3 regions of the Janthinobacterium sp. 78 genome follow, and region 1 is predicted to be linked to each of the others. Evidence: predicted binding sites of a transcription regulator. Region 1 holds the regulator's gene; each other region holds the start of a gene.
What was found. Region 1 encodes FNR, which switches genes on or off when oxygen is low (the NO sensors DNR and NnrR bind a similar motif). Its sites were predicted from a motif close to TTGATNNNNATCAA; they were not measured.

Region 1 (7,165 bases):
CGCTCCGGCAAACGCCGTTTCGACATGCAGGTGCAATGCACCTCGAACAGCCAGCGCATCGCCGTGTATGGCCCGTCCGGTGCCGGCAAGAGCATGACCCTGAAAGCGATTGCCGGACTGTTCACACCGGACGCCGGCCATATCCGCCTGAATGGCCGCACCCTGTTCGATTCCGCCGCCGGCATCAACCTGCCGCCGCAGCAGCGCAACGTGGCCTACCTGTTCCAGGATTACGCGCTGTTCCCGCACCTGACGGTGCGCCAGAACGTGGGCTTCGGCCTGAGCCGCGGCTGGTTCAACCCGGGCGCGCGCGAAAAATTGCAGAAGGTCGAGCATTGGCTCGACGCCTTCCACTTGCAGGAACTGGCGCAGCAGTTTCCCGACGAGTTGTCCGGTGGCCAGCGCCAAAGGGTGGCGCTGGCGAGGGCACTCGTGGCCGAGCCAGCCGCGCTGCTGCTCGACGAGCCGTTTGCCGCCCTCGATCCGGCCCTGCGTGTCAAAATGCGCCTGGAACTGAGCCAGTGGCAGCAGCGCCTGGACGTGCCCATGATCCTGATCACCCATGATCCGGAAGATGCGCGCATCCTGGGTGAACACGTGCTGTACTTGCGCGACGGACAGATCGATAACAGGGAAGAACACATGGCATTGGGTGAACGCATTGGATAAATCAGCGGCAGCGGAAATCGGCCTGCAAGGCTCGGTATGGATGACGGTGGGCGGAGAAAATCTGGGCGGCGCCGGCAGGGTGGAATTACTGGGCGCCATCGCCGAATGCGGCTCCATCACGCAGGCGGCCAAGCTCGTCAAGATGAGCTACAAGGCGGCCTGGGACGCCATCGACGCGATGAACAACCTGGCTGGCGAGCCGCTGGTTGAGCGCTTGACGGGCGGCAAGGGCGGCGGCGGCACGCGGCTGACGCAAAGGGGGCGCCAGCTGGTCGACAATTTCCGCATCATCGAGCGCGAGCATGCGCGTTACCTGCGCCAACTGGGCAGCCAGGCCGAAGGCATCGCCGACGATCTTTTACTCATACGGAGAATGGCCATGAAAACCACGGCACGCAATCAATTCCTGGGCAAAGTTACCGAACTGAAACAGGGTGCCGTCAACGATGAAGTCACGCTGGAATTGCCGGGCGGACAGCACATCGTTGCCATCGTCACGCAGGGCAGCAGTGCAAGCCTGGGCCTGGTGCCGGGCGCGGAAGCGTTTGCGCTGATCAAGGCGTCGTCGATCATCCTCGTGGCGGACAGCGCAGGGGCGCGCTTTTCCGCGCGCAACCAGTTGGCCGGCACCGTGACGCGCGTGCAGACGGGCGCCGTCAACACGGAAGTGGTGCTGGACTTGCCGCGCGGCGGCACGATAGCCGCCATCATCACCAACCAGAGCAGCACCGACCTGGGCATCGCCATCGGCAGCAGCGTGACGGCGATGTTCAAGGCGTCCAGCGTGATTCTCGGTGTGCCCGCCTAAACCCAAAGCAAGGACTAAGTTCCGGGGTCAGACCCGGCGGGTCTGACCCCAGCTTTACGTTGCGGGTTTAATCCTTCAACCTGGACAACCAATTCGCCGCCGCCGCCAGCGCCTGTTCCAGCTCCTGCGCCGTCTGCGCCAGCAGCGCTGGCACCTCGTCCAGGCGGCCCGCGTCGATGGCTTCCTCGGTGGCAAACGCGGCGCGAATCAGACGTTTCGTGCCCAGGGTGCCGACGGAGCCGCGCACGCCGTGCAGGATGCGCGCCACGTCGCTGTGGCGGCCCGTTTGCAACGCTGCTTCGGCGTCGCGCACGGGCGTCATGCCCTTGTTCAGGGCGTCTTCCACCATGCGCCGCAGCACGCCGCGGCCTTTCGCATCGCGGCCCATCACGCGCATCAGCGGCGCCATGGAAAATACTTCCTCATCGGCAACCGTTACCGGCTCGGCCGTCTGCACGGGCGGGCGCTTCGGCAGGTGGCGCAGGATGACTGCCATCATCTCTTCCACCACCACGGGCTTGGCGATGAAATCGCTGATGCCGGCCGTCATGCAGCGCTCGCGTTCGGACGCCAGCACACCGGCCGTCATGGCGATCACGGGCAAGTTCAAGCGCAGTTCCGTGCGGATGATATGGGTCGCGCTGAAGCCGTCCATGACGGGCATTTGCATGTCCATCAGCACGATATCGTAGCGCAGCGCTTCCGTGCGCAGCCGTTCCACCGCTTGCAAGCCGTCACCCACCACGTCCAGGGTGGCGCCCATGTGCTCGAGGATGCCGCGCGCCACGGCCTGGTTCAAATGATTGTCTTCCACCAGCAGGAAATGCACGCCGGCCAGTTCCGTGCCCAGCGGCTGGTGCAGGATGCGCGGTTCGCCGCCGTCGTTCTTGGCGATCAGCGCCTGGTGCAGGGCATCGAACAGGCTCGAACCCGTGATCGGCTTCATCAGCACGACATCGGCCTCGGCCGCGCTGGAGATTTCTTCCAGGTGGTTGCGCGCGAAGGCGTTGACCATCACCACGATGGGCTGGCGCTGGCCGCTGGCCGCCTGGCGGATGGCCTTGGCCGTGGCCAGGCCGTCCATGACGGGCATGTGCCAGTCGGCCAGCACCACGTCGTACGGTTGCTGCTGCGCCAGGCGTTCGCGGTACAGTTCGATGGCGGCAAAGCCGGAGTCCACTTCGTCGGCCAGCCAGCCCCAGGCCTCGATCAGCTTGACGATCAGTTCGCGCGTGGTGCGGTTATCGTCGGCCACCAGCAGGCGCAGCTGGCCCAGTGCCGGCGTGCGCCGCGTTTCGGCCGGCTGCGCCAGCATCTCGAACGGCACGCTGAACCAGAAGCGGCTGCCCTTGCCTTCGCTGCTGGCCACGGCGATATCACCGCCCATCATGTGGATCAGCTGCTTGCTGATGGCCAGGCCCAGGCCCGTGCCGCCGAAGCGCCGCGTGATGCTCTGGTCGCCCTGTGAAAACGCGGCAAACAGCTGCTGTTGCTGCAGTTCCGTCATGCCGATGCCCGTGTCGCGCACTTCGAAGCGCAGCCAGGCGCGGCCGTTCTCTCTCTCGGCCAGGCTGACGGCCACCACCACTTCGCCGCTCTCGGTAAACTTGATGGCGTTGCCGGCCAGGTTGACGAGGATTTGCTGCAGGCGCTGGGCGTCGCCCATCAGGCGCCGCGGCACGTCGGGCTCGACGGCGATGGCCAGTTCCAGCTCCTTTTCGCCCGCATTCATGGTCATCGTCGTGGCCAGCGTGTTCATGACTTCGTCGAGGTCGAATTCGACGGGCGACAATTCCATGCGGCGCGCCTCGATCTTCGAATAGTCGAGCACGTCGTTGAGGATGCCCAGCAGCGATTGGCCCGCCACGCGCACCATGGTCAGATACTTGCGCTGTTCCGTATCGAGCCTGGTATTGCCCAATAAGTACACCATGCCCAGCACGGCATTCAGGGGCGTGCGGATTTCATGGCTCATGTTGGCCACGAAATCGCTCTTCGCGCGGTTGGCCGCCTCGGCCCGGTCGCGCTCCTGTTCCAGCTCCGCCGCGCGCGCTTCGAGTTCCTGCTGCAGGCGGTCGCGTTCGCTCATCAGGCCGTTGAACGCTTCCGTCAGTTCGCCGATTTCGTCGCGCTGCCGCACCGGCACGGGCGTGAAACGGCTGCCGCTGGTGCGCATGGCTTGCAGCGTGTCGCGCAGGCGCACCAGCGGCGACAGCAGGCGCACGGTGACCCAGCCCAGAATAAACGCGGCCAGCAGCGAAGCGAGGACGCTCCACAGCACCAGCCGGTACAGCACGCCATCGAACGGTTCGAAGGCATCGTCGAGAGGCAGCGAGGCGGCCAGCAGCCAGTTCACCGATTTCAGGCGTTTGAAGCTGTTGACGGCCGTGATGCCGCGGCTGTTGGTGCTGACCATGCTGCCTTCGCCATCTTGCTTCAGCAACTGCGTGGTGGTCAGGTTGGCGTTCGGCAGGCGCGGCTGCAGCAAGCGGCTGGTGTCGGGGTGCAGCACGTAGCGCGGCACGGCGCCGCGCGTGAGGATGAAGTAATAGCCGCTCTTGCCGATCTTTTCCGAACGCAAGCGTCCCAGCAGGTTGTCCTTGTACAGGCGCAGCACGCCGATCACCACGCCAGCCACCTGGCCATCGGCGGTGAGCACGGGCGCCACCATCTGCACGATGGGCATGCCGCTCGACTTGCCCAGCATCGGCTCGGTGATCATGGGCTGGCGCGTGCGCAGCACGGTCTGGAAATATTCGCGCTCGGCGACGTTGATGCCGGCGCGCCCCGCTACTTCCGGCATGTCGGCTACGACGGCGCCTTGCGCATCGAGCACCAGCACGTCGTCGAACAGTACCAGCATCGAGCGGCGCGAATAGTATTCGCGCAATTGGGCGGGCTGGGCGATCAATGCCGGCGGCTGTTGCCGGGCCGTCAAAGTGACGATCTGCAGCAGCATGCCCAGCTTGTCGTCGAGTTCGGCAGCGGTGCGGGTGATCAGGGCAGACTGCTGGCTCAGCAGTACTCGGGTGAAGTCGGCGCGCATGCGCTGCACCTGTATCATGGTGACCAGCGCGATCATGGCGATCGAGGTCAGGCTGGTGGCCAGCGCGACTTTTGCTTTGATGCCGAGAGGCTTCATGATTTCCTTTTCAGTACCGGGCGGTACAGGCGGCAGCTAATGCTGTCGGGAATTTTCCTATCAATACATCAACTTGGCAAGCGGCGCTGCGCAAATTGCCTTCCCCACATGGGCTTTTAACGATGTTGCCATATAATCAAAGTCAGAACGTCGTTTATTCAGCGGAAATGCGGTGAAATTGGCACACGGCAACCCTGTATGCAGTAAACTCGTTATTGCATTTTCTAAAAGGTACCGACATGACTGAAGCGCTACTCACTCCCACCATGCCCACAGTGACCGTGGAAGCGTTGCGTGCGCGATGCTCGACCTGCAGCATGCATCAATTGTGCCTGCCGATGGGCCTCGATGTGGGCGACATGGACAGGCTGGACCAGATCATCGGCCGCCGCCGCAAGATCGTGCGCGGTGCCTCGCTGTTCCGCATCGGCGACTCGTTCCAGAATCTGTACGCGATCCGCCTGGGGCACTTCAAGACGTACCAGATCAATCCGGGCGGTGAAGAGCAGGTGACGGGTTTCCAGATGGCTGGCGAACTGCTGGGTATGGACGCCATCAGCGCCGACCGCCATCACTGTAATGCGGTGGCGCTGGAAGACAGCGAAGTGTGTGAAATTCCTTTTTCCAGCCTGGAACAATTACTGGGCAATATGCCGACCCTGCTGCGTCATTTCCATCGCATGATGAGCCAGGAAATCACGCGCGAGCAAAGCGTCATGCTGTTGCTGGGCAATATGCAGGCGACCCAGCGTTTTGCCGCCTTTATCGTCAACCTGGCCTCGCGCTATGAAGCGCGCGGCTATTCGGCCAGCAAATTTCAGCTGCGCATGTCGCGCGAGGAAATCGGCAATTACCTGGGGCTGACCATCGAGAGCGTCAGCCGTTTATTGTCGAAATTCAAGAAGGAAGGCTGGCTGCGCGTCTCCAACCGCGAGATCGAGATCTTGCAGCCCGCCAAGTTGAAAGCCATTACGGCCGGCACGGACGTCTGCAAATAAGGCTTACAGTTCCTCATCTGCATGCAGCGCGATGCTGCGCTGCAGCGGCCAGGTCCAGATGCCGGACAGGCGCCACTCGCGTTTGTCGTTTTCCACCAGTACTTGCCAGCGGCTGCGTTCGAGCATCGGCAGCGCGACGGAAAAATTGCCGGCCGCATCGGGCTGCACCAGCAGCTTGATATCCTTTTCCGGCAGGGTCGCATGCGCCAGATGCAGCTGCAGCGGACCCTGGTAAGCCTTGCCGAAGCTGTGCACGGAACCACTCAGGCGCGCTGACGCCACATCATAGGACAGGCTGGTATCCATCGCCAGGTCGCTGGCGATCGTATCGCGCCGCAAGTCCTGGTTGATCGCCTTGCCCTGCTTGTAATAGTCGCCCACCACCAGCGCATCGGGCTGCGTAAACGCGATATAGCCCATGAAGCTGCCGACGACCACCGACAGGCCGGGGCCGATCATCAGCAGCCAAGGCCAGCGATGCTTGTACCAGGGATCGGCGGGTGCTTGCAGTTTCAGACTGTCGGACATTTTGTTCTCCTTGGGGTCGGACCCTGTGGGTCTGACCCCAGCTTTTGCTTCTGGGTTGAAAATACAGTAAACCTACCGCATGTTGGATGCTACCCCTACGGCGACATACCGGGGTCGGACCCGGAGGGTCCGACCCCGAATCAACATCACCGCGGTACGATGAATACCGCGCTTTCACGCACATGCAGCGATGGGTCGTCCAGCGAATGCAATTCGATCGCAATCTTGTTCGAACCCTTCTCACCCACGCCGTGCGGCACGCGCAGGCGGATCGGCCAACCCAGCGTTTCCGTCGGCTGCAAGGTCACCTCTTCGCGCGTCAGCAAGGTCAGGCCCGGCAAGCCGGAAGCGCTGATTTTAAAATGCTGGGTTTGCTCCGAGGTGTTCATGATCTGCAAGCGGTAGACGTTTTCGATCATGCCATCTTCCACTTCGCGTCCCATCGAACCGCGGTCGCGGATCACGTCCATTTTCAGGGGCGTGCGCAGCGCCAGCGAGGTACACACGGCAATGATGATCAGGGCCAGGATGGAAGTGTAGATCAGCACGCGCGGGCGCATGGCGCGCTGGCGGATCTGCTTCGAACTGAAGTTGTTTTCCATCGCATGGTCGGTACTGTAGCGTACCAGTCCCCGCGGCCGGTCGACCTTGTCCATCACCGTATTGCAGGCATCGACGCAGGCGGCGCAGCCGATGCATTCATACTGCAGGCCGTTGCGGATATCGATGCCGGTCGGACACACCTGCACGCACAGGGTGCAGTCGATGCAGTCGCCCAGCTTGTCGTTGTTGCCGGCCTTCTTGCTGATGGCGCCACGCGGTTCGCCGCGCTTGGCATCGTAGGTGATGATCAGCGTGTCCTGGTCGAACATGGCGCTCTGGAAGCGCGCGTAGGGGCACATGTATTTGCACACCTGCTCGCGCAGCCAGCCCGCGTTGCCGTAGGTTGCCAGGCTGTAGAACAAGACCCAGAACCATTCCCAGGGACCGAAGTTCAGGGTGGTCACCGACTGCGCCAGT
Region 2 (7,165 bases), 5.5 Mb from region 1:
ATGAGCGCGAAAAGCACGGAGGCGGCGGCCAAGGGCTTGCCCAACTCCCTGTTTGCCGTGCAAGTGCTGCTGGGCGACGAAGTGGTGGGCATGGGCCGCATCATCGGCGATGGCGGCTGCTTCTTCCAGGTGACCGATATCGCCGTGCTGCCCGCGCATCAGGGCAAGGGCCTGGGCAAGCGCATCATGCGCGAAATCATGCAATTCATCGAGACGGACGTCCCGCAAAGCGCGTATGTCAGCCTGATCGCCGATGGCCAGGCGCAAGAGCTGTATGCGCAATTCGGTTTCAAGCATACGGCGCCCGTCTCCGTCGGCATGGCGCTGGTACGCTAGTGCCGGCCTGGCTGGCTGGCAGCATGGCGCTGGCGCTGCTGTTGAGCGCCGCCGCCTGGCGCGCCGAGCGCACGCTGCAACGGCGCGGGCGCACGACGCGCTGGCTGTGGCTGGCGGCCATCGCCGCGTCCGCCATCTTGCCCCTGGCATGGCTACCCGGCGTGCTGGCAGCCATGCCGGCGACACAATCGCAGCTGAAGCTGGGCTGGTTTGTCTTATCCAGCGGCATGCTGCTGCTGCTGGTGCTGCGTAGCGTCTGGCTGCTGTCGCACCAGCGCCGCTGGCAGAAAACATCGTTACTGGGCACGCCCGTGTACTTGAGTGGCGGCATCGGCCCTTGCGTGGCGGGGCTGCTGCGACCGCGCATCGTGATGCCCGTCTGGCTGCAACTGATTCCACCCCGGCAGCAGGCGCTGCTGCTGGCGCACGCACAATGCCGGCTGGCCGCGCGCGACCCGCAGCTGATGGCCATGGCCTACGCCTTGATCGTGCTCATGCCCTGGAACCTGCCCCTGTGGTGGCAGCTGCACCGGCTGCGCTTTGCCATCGAAGTCGATTGCGACGCGCGCATGCTGGCGCACGGCCACGCGTTGCGCGACTATGCCACGGTGCTGCGTCGGCACGGCCAGTATTACTCGGGCTTGACGGGCGCCGCACCCATCGTGCTGGGCGATCCGCGCGCACTGCGCCGGCGCCGCCATCTGATGGCCAGATTTACCGGGAAGCAGGCAGCGAACTTGCTATAGTAGCGGCAACGCCGCGCGGCGCGCCCGCGTTCCCGGCTCCCCCTTAGAAATCAGAGAGATACCATGCTTTACCTGCTTGCCATCGTGATCGTCATCGCCCTGCTGTACTACGTCTTCAGCGGCCGCACGCCCGTCAAACCGCTGCACAAGCCGCTCGTTTCGGTACGCCAGTATATGCCGGCGATTCCTGCAGGCGCACCGGCACACCACTGGAACGACGAGGGGCGCTTTGCGTCGGAAGTGGAAAACGAAGCGATGTACCAGAGCGCCATCGCCAAACTGGCTGGCGAACACGGTCCCGGCAACGCGGAAGAAAAATGCCTGGCCCTGCTCGTCTGCGACGACGCCAATCCGTTCCAGGACAAGGCCATCGCCGTCTTCATCGATGGCCAGCTGGTCGGCTACCTGTCACACAACGACGCCCTGCGCCTGCGCCGCAACCTGGGTCGCATGGACCTGGTCGGCCAGCTGACCTCGTGCGACGCCGTCATCCGCGGCGGCGGCCTGTGGAACGGCAAGCGCCTGTCGTATGCCGTCTGGCTGGACTTGCAGCCCTACAATTAAGTGAACTCCCGCCACGGCCAGCGTTGTTGCGTCACACAAAGAAGTGCCGGACAGATGGCGCCGGCGCCGATGCAGACCACTGGAAGGGCAAGGAGTTCGATGCCATTATCGCCGGCAGGGGGATAGGCATTTTGATGCACATCAAACAGCTCGCAATTTCCTGGCCGTGGCCTTGCGGAAGGCCATGGCCCGTGTTTTTTTGACCCACATCAAGTCCAGCATAAGAAAACCGCCGTCCGGCACGGCAATGCTGGACTTGCCCGTGTTGTCGTTCTAGCCTTGTTGCCATCCTGACTACCGAGTGACACCATGGCTTACAAATCCATCCTCGTCCACGCCGACCTGTCGCGCCATGCGCCGCAGCGCATCGCCATTGCGGCGCGGCTGGCGCACGCGCACCAGGCGCACCTGATCGGCGCGGCGATGACGGGCCTGTCGCGCTTTACCCTGGAAAACAACCGCGGCATGCGCGGCGGCGCCGTGGCGGCGCAGATTTCAGCACTGCACGGCCAGGCGGAACAGGCACTCGACCAGTTCGAAACGCTGGCGCGCCAGGCCGGCGCCGTCTCGCTCGAACGGCGCCTGATCGAAGACGATGAGGATGGCGGCATGGCCGTCAGCGCCCGCTACAGCGACTTGACGGTGCTCAGCCAGCACGACGACAGCGAAGCGCTGCCCGGCGCCATGAGCGACCTGGTGCCGTATGTGATGCTCAACGCGGCCCGCCCCGTGCTGATCGTGCCGCGCAGCGGCCAGTTTGCGGAGGTCAACAACACCGTGGTGGTGGCCTGGGATGGCAGCATGGAAGCGACGCGCGCCATCGGCCACGCCCTGCCCCTCTTGCGCGCGGCGCGCCTGGTGGTGCTGGCCCTGCTGCACCCGCCGGCTGGCCATGCACAGCCGGCCCGCCATCCGGGCGCCGACATCGCCGCCTACCTGAGCCGCCATGGCGTGCCCGTGGAAGTGCGTCCCGCCATCGCCACGGGCGACATCGGCACGGCGCTGCTGGCCATGGCCGCCGAAGTGCATGCAAACCTGCTGGTGATGGGCGGCTACGGCCACGCGCGCTTCCGCGAAATTTTATTGGGAGGCGTCACGGAAACCGTCTTGCGCCAGATGACCTTGCCCGTGTTGATGGCGCACTGACGTCAAAAAGCCGCGCCACCCTGACGGATGGCGCGGCTTTTACCGAAGAACAGCTAGCGCTTAGACTTTACGTTGCGCCACCGCATCCACGACGCACAAGGCCGTCATGTTGACGATGCGGCGCACGGTGGCCGATGGCGTCAGGATGTGCACGGGCTTGGCGCAGCCGAGCAGGATCGGGCCCACGGCGATGCCGTTGCCGGCGGCCGTTTTCACCAGGTTGTAGGCGATGTTGGCCGACTCGATATTCGGCATGACCAGCAGGTTGGCATCGTGCTTCAGGGCCGAGTTTGGCATGATTTTTTCACGCAGCTTGCTGTCGAGGGCCGTATCGCCGTGCATTTCGCCGTCGATTTCCAGGTCCGGCGCGCGTTCCTTGATGATGGCCAGCGCGGCGCGCATCTTTTGCGCCGAGGCGCTGTCGCTGGAACCGAAGTTCGAATGCGACAGCAGGGCCGCGCGCGGCGACAGGCCGAAGCGGGTCATCTCTTCGGCGGCCATGATGGTGATCTCGGCCAATTGCCCGGCGTCCGGGTTTTCGTTGACGTGCGTGTCGACCATCACCAGCTGGCGCTCCGGCATGATCAGGACGTTCATGGCCGCGTAGACATTGCTGCCGGCGCGCTTGCCCAGCACCTGGTCGATGTATTTCAGGTGCAGCTGGGTGGTGCCGAAGGTGCCGCAGATCATGCCGTCGGCGTCGCCCTTGTGGATCATCATCGAACCGATCAGGGTATGGCGGCGGCGCATTTCCAGCTTCGCGTATTCCTCGGTGACGCCCTTGCGGCTGGTCATCGCGTAATACGTGTTCCAGTAATCGCGATAGCGCTCGTCGAAGTCCGGGTTGATGACGTCGAAATCGACGCCTTGCTTGAGGCGCAGGCCAAATTTCTGGATGCGCGCTTCGAGCACGGGTGGACGACCCACCAGGATAGGACGCGCCAGTTTTTCATCGACCACCACTTGCACGGCGCGCAGCACGCGCTCTTCTTCGCCTTCGGCGTAGACGATGCGTTTGAGTTCGGCCGGCGTCGATTTGGCCATCAGGAACAGCGGCTTCATGAAAGTGCCGCTGCGGTAGACGAATTGCTGCAGGCTGTCCGCGTACGCTTGCAAGTCCTTGATCGGACGCGTGGCGACGCCCGATTCCTCGGCTGCCTTGGCGACGGCCGGGGCGATCTTGATCAGCAAACGGGGATCGAACGGCATCGGGATCAGGTATTCAGGACCGAACGACAGGTTGCTGATGCCGTAGGTGGTGGCGACGATGTCGGACTGCTCGGCATGCGCCAGGTCGGCGATCGCGTGCACCACGGCGATTTCCATTTCGCGCGTGATCGTCGTCGCGCCGCAATCGAGAGCGCCGCGGAAGATGTACGGGAAGCACAGCACGTTGTTGACCTGGTTCGGATAGTCCGAACGGCCCGTGGCGATGATGGCGTCGCTGCGCACGGCCTTGACTTCTTCCGGCAGGATTTCCGGATTCGGATTGGCCAGCGCCAGGATCAGCGGGTTCGGCGCCATCTTGCGCACCATGTCTTGCTTCAGCACGCCGCCGGCGGACACGCCCAGGAAAATGTCGGCATCCGGGATGATCTCGGCCAGGGTGCGCAGCGGCGTGTCTTGCGCGAAGCGTTCCTTGTCCGGGTCCATCAGTTCCGTGCGGCCCTTGTAGACCACGCCGGCCAGGTCGGTGACGTAGATATTTTTCAGCGGGAAGCCCAGGTCGACGATCAGGTCCAGGCAGGCCAGCGCCGCGGCGCCCGCGCCCGACACGACCAGCTTGCACTCTTCGATTTTCTTGCCGACGGCTTTCAGGCCGTTCAGGATGGCCGCGCCGACGATGATGGCGGTGCCATGCTGGTCGTCATGGAAGACAGGAATCTTCATGCGGCTGCGCAACTGGCGCTCGATGTAGAAGCACTCGGGCGCCTTGATGTCTTCCAGGTTCACGCCGCCGAAGGTCGGTTCCAGCGAAGCGATGATGTCGACCAGCTTGTCCGGGTCCATCTCGTTGATTTCGATGTCGAAGACGTCGATGCCGGCGAATTTCTTGAACAGCACGCCCTTGCCTTCCATCACCGGCTTGGCGGCCAGCGGGCCGATATTGCCCAGTCCCAGCACGGCCGTGCCGTTGGTGATGACGGCCACCAGGTTGCCGCGCGCCGTATATTTATAGGCATTCGCCGGATCGATGACGATTTCTTCGCACGGAGCTGCTACGCCTGGCGAGTAGGCCAGCGCCAGGTCGCGCTGGTTGGTCAGTTGTTTGGTGGGCGTCACGCTGATTTTGCCGGGGCGCGGGCACTCGTGATATTCGAGTGCGGCCAAGCGCAATTGTTGACGCAATTCTTCTTTTTTATCAGATGACGAATCCATGCTGTGCAGCCTTCCTGTTTGGTCGATCGGGTGTTCCGGATTTTATCAGACCGATTCTTTCAATTAGCTAGGTATTTTCCGCTAGCCACAGTCTGATATCACGAAAACGCATAACCTAGCATTGTAAGGCCGTCCGGCGGCACAAACGTGCTGAGCAGGAAAAACTATCAAATTTTAGATTTCAATTAGTTTTTATGATAGGCGACCAGGGGCACGCCACAGCGGCAGCGCTTCGACGGCGCGCTCGAGATCGTCCATCTCATCCGCGCCCAGGGTGGTGTCGAACGGCGCGGACAAAATGCTGCGCATCAGCGCCAGGCGCGTCGTCGCTTGCTCCGCGTCGATGAAGCGCGTCGTTTCCGCGCAATACTGCGCGCGCCGCAGGGCATCGGCGCCGTCATCGTCGCCGTCGGGATAATAGTAGCGGCCGATGTGATGCAGCGACTGCAACAGGAATTCGATCTCGCGCAGGATGCGCAGCGCATCCTCGCCGGACAGCACGATGCGGCGGTTGGCGGGCAATAAGGAGGGTGGCGCAGCCATATCGTCAGCCATGGTGGTACATCTTTCTCGCAGGGAAAACCGATAGCCTACGCGATTTTTCCTGCCGGCGACGCCAGCCGCGCACCGGGCGCGAAGCGCACGGCGATCAGCAGCAGCAACACCACGCCGCCCGCCATCACCATCCACGCCTGGGCCAGGCTGGACGAATGCTGGCGGATCAGGCCGGCAATGAAGGGCATGCTGCTGGCGATGATGTAGCCGCCGCCCTGCACAAAGCCCAGCAGGGCGCCGGCGCCGGCCGGGTCCGTCACGTGGTCCATGCTGACGATCAGCGACAGGGGGAACAGGGAACCGATGCCGCAGCCCAGCAGAATCACGGCGGGCAGCGCCAGTTGCGCCGGCGCCACGATCAGGCAAGCCAGGCCGCCCAGCACGGACAACAAGACGGACAGCAGCAGGATGCGGCGGTCGGGAAAGCGGTGGATGATGCTGGAAATGACCAGTCCCGCCAGCACTTCCACCAGGGTCAGGGCACCGAGCAGCAAGCCGCTGTCGGCCGCGCTCCAGCCCAGTTCCGTGTAAAACGGCGGCAGCCAGGCCAGCACCAGCGTGTAGGCGCCCGTGCCGATGCCGAAAAACACCATCAGCAGCCAGGCGCGGCCACTGCCCACGGGCAAGCTGGCGCCCGCGCCGCTGGCCACGTCCACGCGCGTAGCGGCAGCGCGGCGCCACAGCAGCGCGGCGGCCACGGCGGGCAGCGCCCACAAGGCCAGCAGCGCGTTCCAGCCCCAGCTTTGCGCCAGCGGTGAAGCGGACGCGGCGGCAATGGCCGCACCACCCATGATGCCGGTCGTATAAAAGCCCATCAACTGGCCCGCCCGCGCGGGGAAATGGCGCTTGATGAAGGCTGGCAGCAAGGCTTGCACCAGTGCGATGCCCAGGCCGCCCAAGGCCGCCGTGGCGATCAGGCCGCCGCTGTCATGCAAGGGCCAGCGCAGCGCGCAGGCGGCAGCGATGATGGCGATGCCGATACCGATGCCACGCGCCACGCCCAGGCGGCGCTGCAGCTGCACACCCGCCAGCGCGCACACGCCCATGGCGAACACGGGCACGGTGGTCAGCAAGCCCGCGTCGGCATTGCTGATGCCCGTGCTGGCCTGGATGCTGTCGAGCAAGGGGCCGATGGCGGCCAGGATGGGCCGCAAGTTCAAGCCCAGCAGGATGATGGCGGCCACCAGCAGGGCCGAGGAAGCGGAAGAAGAAGGGGAAGCGGCAGGTCGTGCGGATGGCATGGGATAGTCCTTGCCTCGCTGGGAGGCACATGGTTTAATGCGTCATCAATTATGACTCGATGAAAAGTATCTTAACATAAAGATAGAAATCTATCTTGAGGTCGAGATAAATGGACACCCCATGACAACTACCCCGCAAGAACACACGCGCGCGCAATTTGCCGCAGCACAATGGCAGCGCGAATTACCGCAGATGGA
Region 3 (7,165 bases), 2.4 Mb from region 1:
GCCCCATGCCGACACCGGCGATTGCCTACCTGACGCGGGCGCTGCGCCTGTCGGCCGGTGTCGTCATTTCCGCCTCGCACAATCCGTATCACGACAATGGCATCAAGTTCTTTTCCGGCCAGGGCACCAAGCTGCCCGACAGCGTGGAACTGGAAATCGAGGCGGCGCTCGATGAGCCCATGGCTTGCGTGCCGTCGGACAAGCTGGGCCGCGCCAAGCGCCTCGATGACGCCCAGGGCCGCTACATCGAATTTTGCAAGAGCACCTTCCCGAACGAGCTGGACTTGCGCGGCCTGAAGATCGTCGTCGACTGCGCGCATGGCGCCGCCTACCATATCGCGCCGCACGTGTTCCATGAGCTGGGGGCGGAAGTCATCGCCATCGGCAACAAGCCCGATGGCTTCAACATCAATGCGGGCTTCGGCGCCACGGCAACCAAGGCCATGGCCGAAGCCGTCGTGGAGCAGGGGGCCGATCTGGGCATCGCCCTCGATGGCGACGCCGACCGCCTGATCATGTGCGACGCCACGGGTCGCCTGTATAACGGCGACGAGCTGTTGTACGTCATGGTCAAGGACCGGCTGGCAACGGGCCCCGTGGCGGGCGCCGTCGGCACCTTGATGACCAACATGGCGCTGGAAGTGCTGTTCAAGCAGCAGGGCATCGGCTTTGCGCGCGCCAAGGTGGGCGACCGCTACGTGCTGGAAGTGATGAAGGAAAAGGGTTGGATACTGGGCGGCGAGGGCTCCGGCCATCTGCTGTGCCTGGACCGCCACACGACGGGTGACGGCATCGTTTCCGCGCTGCAGGTATTGTCCGCGCTCAAGCGCAGCGGCCAGAGCCTGCAGCAATGCCTGGCCGAACTGGTGCTGTTCCCGCAAACCCTGATCAACCTGCGCGTGGCGCCCGGGTTCGACTGGCAAAAAAATGCCGCCATGGTGGCCGAAAAAGAATTGGTCGAGGCCGAACTGGGCGACACGGGCCGCGTGCTGATCCGCGCGTCGGGCACCGAACCGCTGATCCGCGTGATGGTCGAGGCGAAAGATAAAGAGCTGGCCGAGAGCATGGCGCGCCGCATCGCCGATAAAGTCGGTGTGTAGAGGCAAGCGCCGATAGTTTTTTCCATCTAATTCGTCTATGGCAATTGACGAAATTGGCTGGGGGCGTTATTATCTTGTCTTCGGAGTGTGGCGCAGCCCGGTAGCGCACCTGGTTTGGGACCAGGGGGTCCAAGGTTCGAATCCTTGTACTCCGACCAAAGTCATAAGCGGGCTGTCAGAAATGACAGCCCGTTTTCTATTCCGCGCTGGCATTTCATTGCTGGCGCGCATGGATTAAAATACTGCACCTTTCCGCCCATCGTTCAACGGATAGGACAACGGTCTTCTAAACCGTGAATGGGGGTTCGATTCCCTCTGGGCGGACCAGTTTCATACTGGCCACGGCTTGCGCCATGCGGCCGCCATCTTCTCTCTTTCCTGTCTGTCAGCACGCGGCCTTAAGGCTGCGCAAACAGCACCACGATCAGCAAATACAGCAGCGGCACCGCGCACAGCAGCGCCGAACATAGCGAAACGATTTTTCTGTTGGCCCGTCGGGCCAGACGCAGCCGTTCCCGCACGGGCAAGTGCTGGCGGATCACGCTGCGCGCGCGTGGCTGAAACGGTTGTTCGTGCATGAGTTCTCCCTCGTCGATCAGCAGTTGATGCTGTCGAGCATAGCGAGGGGGATCTAAAAATGGTGTAAACAGTGGGCCTGGCGCCGCAAGCGCGGCGTAAAGATGCGGCTGGCATTGAGGGTGGCAGCGGGCGCTGCTGCGCCACTGCCGTTATGCAGCTTGTGATGAGGCTTACTCTCCCTGGCGGCGGCGTGCCATGACTCCCAGCAGGCCCAGGCCGGCGAGCAGCATGGCATAGGTTTCAGGTTCCGGCACGGCGGAAATGAAGGCCCTGTAGTTGCTCAGATCCTTGGGCAGACCTTCCACCGTGAAAGTGGTGCCTGCGGCCACGGGTGCGGCCCAGTGGAACACCAGTTCGCCCTTGCCGAAGTGGATGGCCAGATAGTCATAGGCGGTCGCGCTCATATACGAATTGACGCCGCCGCTCCAGCCTGCCGTGGTGCCGGCAGTGCAGCCCGAGGTGGCGTTGTCGCAATACGAGACGGCGGCGCCCAGGCTGGTGCCGAACACGCCGTTGATGTAACCTTGGATGGCCGCAGGACTCTGCGGCACCAGATTATCGTCATAATATTTCACCTGCAGTGCCGGCGATGGTGAATACGTGACGGTGCTGCCGGCGATGACGAAACCGCTGGCCGGACCCACATCGATCCAGGTGGCCGCTTGCGCCGCACTTGCCAGTACAGTCATTGCGGCCAGCATGGATGCCTTGATGGCAATGCTCTTTATGCTTTTCATGAAAATCCCCTTGTGCTTGAGACAGTCGCTTCATCATGTCTGGACGCGTCCCTGCATGCCGGGGAAGTCATCCCATTGCCCGTTTTTATCTATTTCCTGTGCGTAGCGAATACGCAAATGAAAGCTTACTCTTGATATAAATTAATGCAATTTTAATAATTCTATTGGTTCGCTTGATAACATCGTATATGGCTATGTTTGGCTGTGCCAGCGATAGCCAGCATGACGTTGGGAAATGGCGTGACAAGGCGCCCCAGTTTGTGCTGGCGGCGCCTTGGCTTGGGGAGGGAGGTCAATCGTTGTTGTTGCTGACGCCAAACAGACGATCCTTGGCGTTGAGCAACTTTTGCACCTTGGCGCCCATTTTCATCAGTTGCGCCATCGATTCGGGCGACAGGCGCTGCAAGTCGTCGAACCAGGTGTTGGCCAGGTCGACCAATTCATACATTTCGCGCATGCGCTCCTGCGCATACTGGTCCACGGGTTCCGTGGCCGGCGCCAGCAGCGATTCGCGCAGCACCGTCAGGGTGGGTGCCACTTCGCGGCGGCGGCGCTCTGCTGCTACCACGCGGAAGATTTGCCATACATCGCCCAGCGAGGAAAAATACTCGCGCCGGTCGCCGGGGATGCGCGACTGGCGGATCAAGCCCCAGCCCTGCAATTCCTTCAAGCCGATGCTCACGTTCGAGCGTGAAAAACTCAGGTGTTCCGCGATTTCATCCGCGTGCAAAGGATGCTCCGCGACAAACAACAAGGCGTACACTTGTCCCACCGTACGGTTAAAGCCCCAGCGGCTGCCCATCTCGCCGAAATGGCTGACAAAGGTCAGGATCAGCGGCGTCATGTGGATATTTTGAGTTTTCATAATTATCTGAATTTTTTCACGCCACACCCGCAGGGTCAATTGATATATGTCATGTTTCGCAGTATTATACAAAAAATCGAATTTACAGAAAATTCTGAAAACTCAAAAAGTATAGAGATGCCGACCACGCCACTGTCTTTGCCCCGCTTTATCCTTCCCCGCGCCGCCAGCCTGGCGCAAGGTGGTGCCGCCTTGTTGTGGCTGCCACAAGCGGCCTTGCTGGCCTGGGCCGTGCAAGCCATGCTGGACGGTGCACCGTGGCGCGCGGCCCTGCTGCCGGCCGCTGGCGTGCTGCTGCTGGGCGTGCTGCGCGCCGGCGGCGAAGCGTGGGGCGCGCGGCGCATGTACGCGGCGGCGCGCGCCCATCTGAGCACCTTGCGCGCCCAGGTGGCGCAAGCGCTGGCGCAGCGTTCGCCGCTGGACCGCCAGCGCGCGCAGTCGGGCCAGGCGGCCAGCGTCATCGCCGAGCAGGCCGAAGCCATCGTGCCGTATCTGGTGCGCTACAAGCCGGCGCGCTGGAAAGTGCTCACCGTGCCGCTGGTGATTCTCGCCGTCGTGACGCCGCTGTCGTGGATCGCCGCACTGATCCTGCTCATCGCCGCCCCTTTGATTCCCGTCTTCATGGCCCTGGTGGGCATGGGCGCGCAAGCGGCCAGCCGCGCGCAGATGGTGGAAATGGGCAGCATGAATGCTTTTCTATTGGACCGCCTGCGCGGCCTGGCCACCCTGCGCGCGCTCGACGCCGTCAACGCCACGGCGGAACGCCTGGATGCCTCGTCGCAATCCGTGCGCCGGCGCACGATGGTGGTGCTGCGCATCGCCTTTTTGTCGTCCGCCGTGCTGGAACTGTTTTCCGCGCTGGGGGTGGCCATGGTGGCGGCGTTTATCGGTTTCTCCTTGCTGGGCAGCATCAATTTCGGCACCTGGGGCCGCGAACTGAGCCTGGGGCAGGGCTTGTTCATCCTGCTGCTGGCGCCCGCATTCTTCGAGCCCCTGCGCGAACTGGCCGCCGTCTGGCACGACAAGGCGGCCGGCGAAGCGGGCCTGGCCGGCCTGCATGACCTGGCGGGCGAGGGCGTGCCCCTGCCTGGCTTTGGTGTGGCAGTGGCTGCCGTTTCCGCCGCCGCCATGGCGGTGGCGCCACCACCGGCCGTCGACATCCATCAACTGCGCTTTGCCCACCCCGGCGAAGCGCCCGTATTCGAGCGCTTCGACTTGACGGTGCGTGCCGGTGAACACGTGGCCCTGCTGGGCGCCAGCGGCGCCGGCAAGACCACCTTGCTATCCTTGCTGGCCGGCTTGCTGCCCGCCGGCGGTGGAGAGATCCGCATCGGCGGCGTGCGCCTGAGCGACAGCACGGTGAATACCTTGCGCCAGCGCATGGCCTGGATGGGCCAGCGTCCGCACGTGTTTGCCGCCTCCGTCAGCCAGAATGTGACCCTGGGCCGCCTCGGTGCGAACGCTGCGCAGGTGACGCAGGCGCTGCACCTGGCCGACCTGGCTAGCGTGGCGCAGGCGCAGCCGGCCATCATGCTCAGCGATGGCGGCCAGGGCTTGTCCGGCGGCGAAGCCGTGCGCCTGGCCCTGGCCCGCGTGGCCCTGCATCCGCACGCGGACTTGCTGCTGGTCGATGAACCGACGGCCCACCTGGACAGCGAAACGGCGGCGCGCGTCACGGACGCCTTGCTGGCACTGGCCAAGGGCAAGACGATGATCGTCGCCACGCACGACCCCGTGCTGGCCGGCCGGCTGCAGCGCACGGTACAGGTCGATGTCCGGGCGCTGGCACAGGAGCACGAACAGGAACAGCTGGCATGAAAACTTCCCTCATATCGAGCCCCGTCCTGCGGCAATTGCTGCTGGCCCAGCCCGGCAAGCTGATCGGGGGGGCCTTGCTGGCGGCCCTGACGGCGGTGGCCGGCATGGCCTTGTTGGGCTTGTCCGGCTGGTTTATTACCGCCACCTCGATTGCCGGCCTGCATGCCTCGACGGCGATCCTGTTCGACGTGTTCGGCCCGTCGGCCGGCATCCGCTTGCTGGCCATCGGCCGCACGGGTTCGCGCTATGCGGAACGGCTCGTCACGCACGACGCCACGTTCGCCGCACTGGCCAGCATTCGCGTGCGGCTGTTTCGCGGCTGGTCGCGCCCGGAAGCGGCCAGCCGCCTGCTGCGCCAGCCCGCCAAGCTGCTGTTCCGCCTGACGGCCGATATCGACGCGCTCGAATCGCTGTATTTGCGCCTGCTGGTGCCTGCCTTCACGGCCCTGTGCGTAGCCTTGCTGGCCGGCGTGGCGCTGGGCGTGATGCAGTGGCAGCTGGGCCTGGGCCTGGCCGCGTGGCTGCTGGTCGCCGGCGGCGGCATCAGCTGGGTCGTGGCGCAGCGTGCCCGCCGTCCCGCCATCGTGCGTTCGCGCGCCATCGAAAAATTGCGTTCCGGCACCATCGACCTGGTGGCCGGTCAGACGGATCTGGTGATGGCGGGCCGCATCGACGCCCAGTGCGCCGCGCTGGCGCAGATCGACCGTTCGCTGGCGCAAGCCGATTTCGCCCTGCTGCGCCTGGAGACGGCCGCCGGCGCCGCGTATGGCGTGGCCGGCAGCGCGACCCTGGCTGGCGTGCTGCTGGCCGTGGCAGCGCTGGTGCAGCAACAAACGATGAGTTTGCCGCTGGCGGCGCTGGCTCTGCTGATCGCCCTGACGGCCGTGGAACCGTTTGCGGGGCTGCGCCGTGGCGCGCTGGAAGCGGGGCGCATGCTGCTGGCCATGCGCCGCCTGGCGCCGCGCCTTGACGGCAATGAGGTGGCGCTGCCGCCCTTTGATGCCGCACCGGGCTTGCGCCTGGAACGCGTCAGCGCCGCGCATGCGGGCAGCAAGAATGCCATTTTGCATGATATTTCCCTGCACATCGCCGATGGCGAGCGCGTGGCCTTGATCGGTCCCAGCGGCGCTGGCAAGTCGACCTTGCTGGCCATCGCCGCGCGCGAGCTGGCGCCGCTGTCGGGAACGGTGGCCGCGCCGCGCGCCTGTTTGTTTACCCAGAAGACGGAATTGTTCCAGGACAGCCTGCGCGACAACCTGCGCCTGGCCGACCCGTGCGCCAGCGATGCGCAGCTGTGGGCGGCGCTGCAATCGGCCGGCCTGGATGAGGAAGTGCGGGCGTTTGCCGGCGGCCTCGATACGCAGCTGGGCGAGGGCGGCCTGGGCTTGTCGGGCGGACAGGCGCGGCGCCTGGCGCTGGCGCGGCTGTTCCTGCACGAATCGACCTTGTGGCTGCTGGACGAAGCGACGGAAGCGCTGAATGCACAGGTGGCCATCGATGTCTTGCAGCGCTTGCGCGCGCGCTGCGACGGACGCAGCTTGCTGATTGCAACCCACTTGCGGCGCGAAGCAGCGCTGGCGGACCGGCTGGTCAGCCTGCGCGATGGCCGCATCGTCGGTGATGCGCGCCGGGGCACACCGGCCTTCGAGGCGGCACTGGCCGGCTTGCGCGGAGATTGACGGGCGGGCGGCACAGCCCGATAGCTTACAGCAGCAGAAGCTATCGAACAGCCGCATGTAGATACCAGGTTTACACTTACAGTAGGGAAACACCAAGGAAATCATATGGACTTCGATATTGTCGCTTTATCCAGACTGCAGTTCGCGCTGACAGCTCTGTACCACTTTATATTCGTTCCGCTGACGCTCGGCCTGTCAGTGATCCTCGCCATCATGGAAACGGTTTACGTGATGACGAACCGCCCCATCTGGCGCGACATGACCAAGTTCTGGGGTGTCTTGTTCGGCATCAACTTCGCCATGGGCGTGGCGACGGGCATCGTCATGGAATTCCAGTTCGGCATGAACTGGAGCTATTACAGCCATTATGTGGGCGACATTTTCGGC

Region 2: C8C92_RS25810 (universal stress protein) is a predicted target of FNR. The motif match lies at 1,778-1,791, and genes of this name have one in related genera.
Region 3: cydD (thiol reductant ABC exporter subunit CydD) is a predicted target of FNR. The motif match lies at 3,321-3,334, and genes of this name have one in related genera.

The regions. Positions count from the first base shown of each region.
Region 1 covers NZ_QENT01000001.1:334,369-341,533, reverse strand. The annotation lists gene C8C92_RS01415 (ATP-binding cassette domain-containing protein) at 1-669, shown strand, start outside; gene C8C92_RS01410 (TOBE domain-containing protein) at 710-1,477, shown strand; gene C8C92_RS01405 (response regulator) at 1,545-4,619, opposite strand; gene fnr (fumarate/nitrate reduction transcriptional regulator Fnr) at 4,859-5,617, shown strand; gene C8C92_RS01395 (FixH family protein) at 5,621-6,145, opposite strand; gene ccoG (cytochrome c oxidase accessory protein CcoG) at 6,292-7,165, opposite strand, start outside.
Region 2 covers NZ_QENT01000001.1:5,871,720-5,878,884, forward strand. The annotation lists gene C8C92_RS25795 (GNAT family N-acetyltransferase) at 1-336, shown strand, start outside; gene C8C92_RS25800 (M56 family metallopeptidase) at 336-1,082, shown strand; gene C8C92_RS25805 (hypothetical protein) at 1,146-1,646, shown strand; gene C8C92_RS25810 (universal stress protein) at 1,956-2,792, shown strand; gene C8C92_RS25815 (NADP-dependent malic enzyme) at 2,853-5,171, opposite strand; gene C8C92_RS25820 (hypothetical protein) at 5,364-5,726, opposite strand; gene C8C92_RS25825 (MFS transporter) at 5,762-6,967, opposite strand; gene C8C92_RS25830 (MarR family transcriptional regulator) at 7,089-7,165, shown strand, end outside.
Region 3 covers NZ_QENT01000001.1:2,720,487-2,727,651, forward strand. The annotation lists gene glmM (phosphoglucosamine mutase) at 1-1,100, shown strand, start outside; tRNA gene C8C92_RS12195 (tRNA-Pro) at 1,182-1,258, shown strand; tRNA gene C8C92_RS12200 (tRNA-Arg) at 1,353-1,427, shown strand; gene C8C92_RS12205 (hypothetical protein) at 1,499-1,678, opposite strand; gene C8C92_RS27740 (FxDxF family PEP-CTERM protein) at 1,850-2,416, opposite strand; gene C8C92_RS12215 (GbsR/MarR family transcriptional regulator) at 2,709-3,281, opposite strand; gene cydD (thiol reductant ABC exporter subunit CydD) at 3,399-5,099, shown strand; gene C8C92_RS12225 (ATP-binding cassette domain-containing protein) at 5,096-6,778, shown strand; gene C8C92_RS12230 (cytochrome ubiquinol oxidase subunit I) at 6,884-7,165, shown strand, end outside.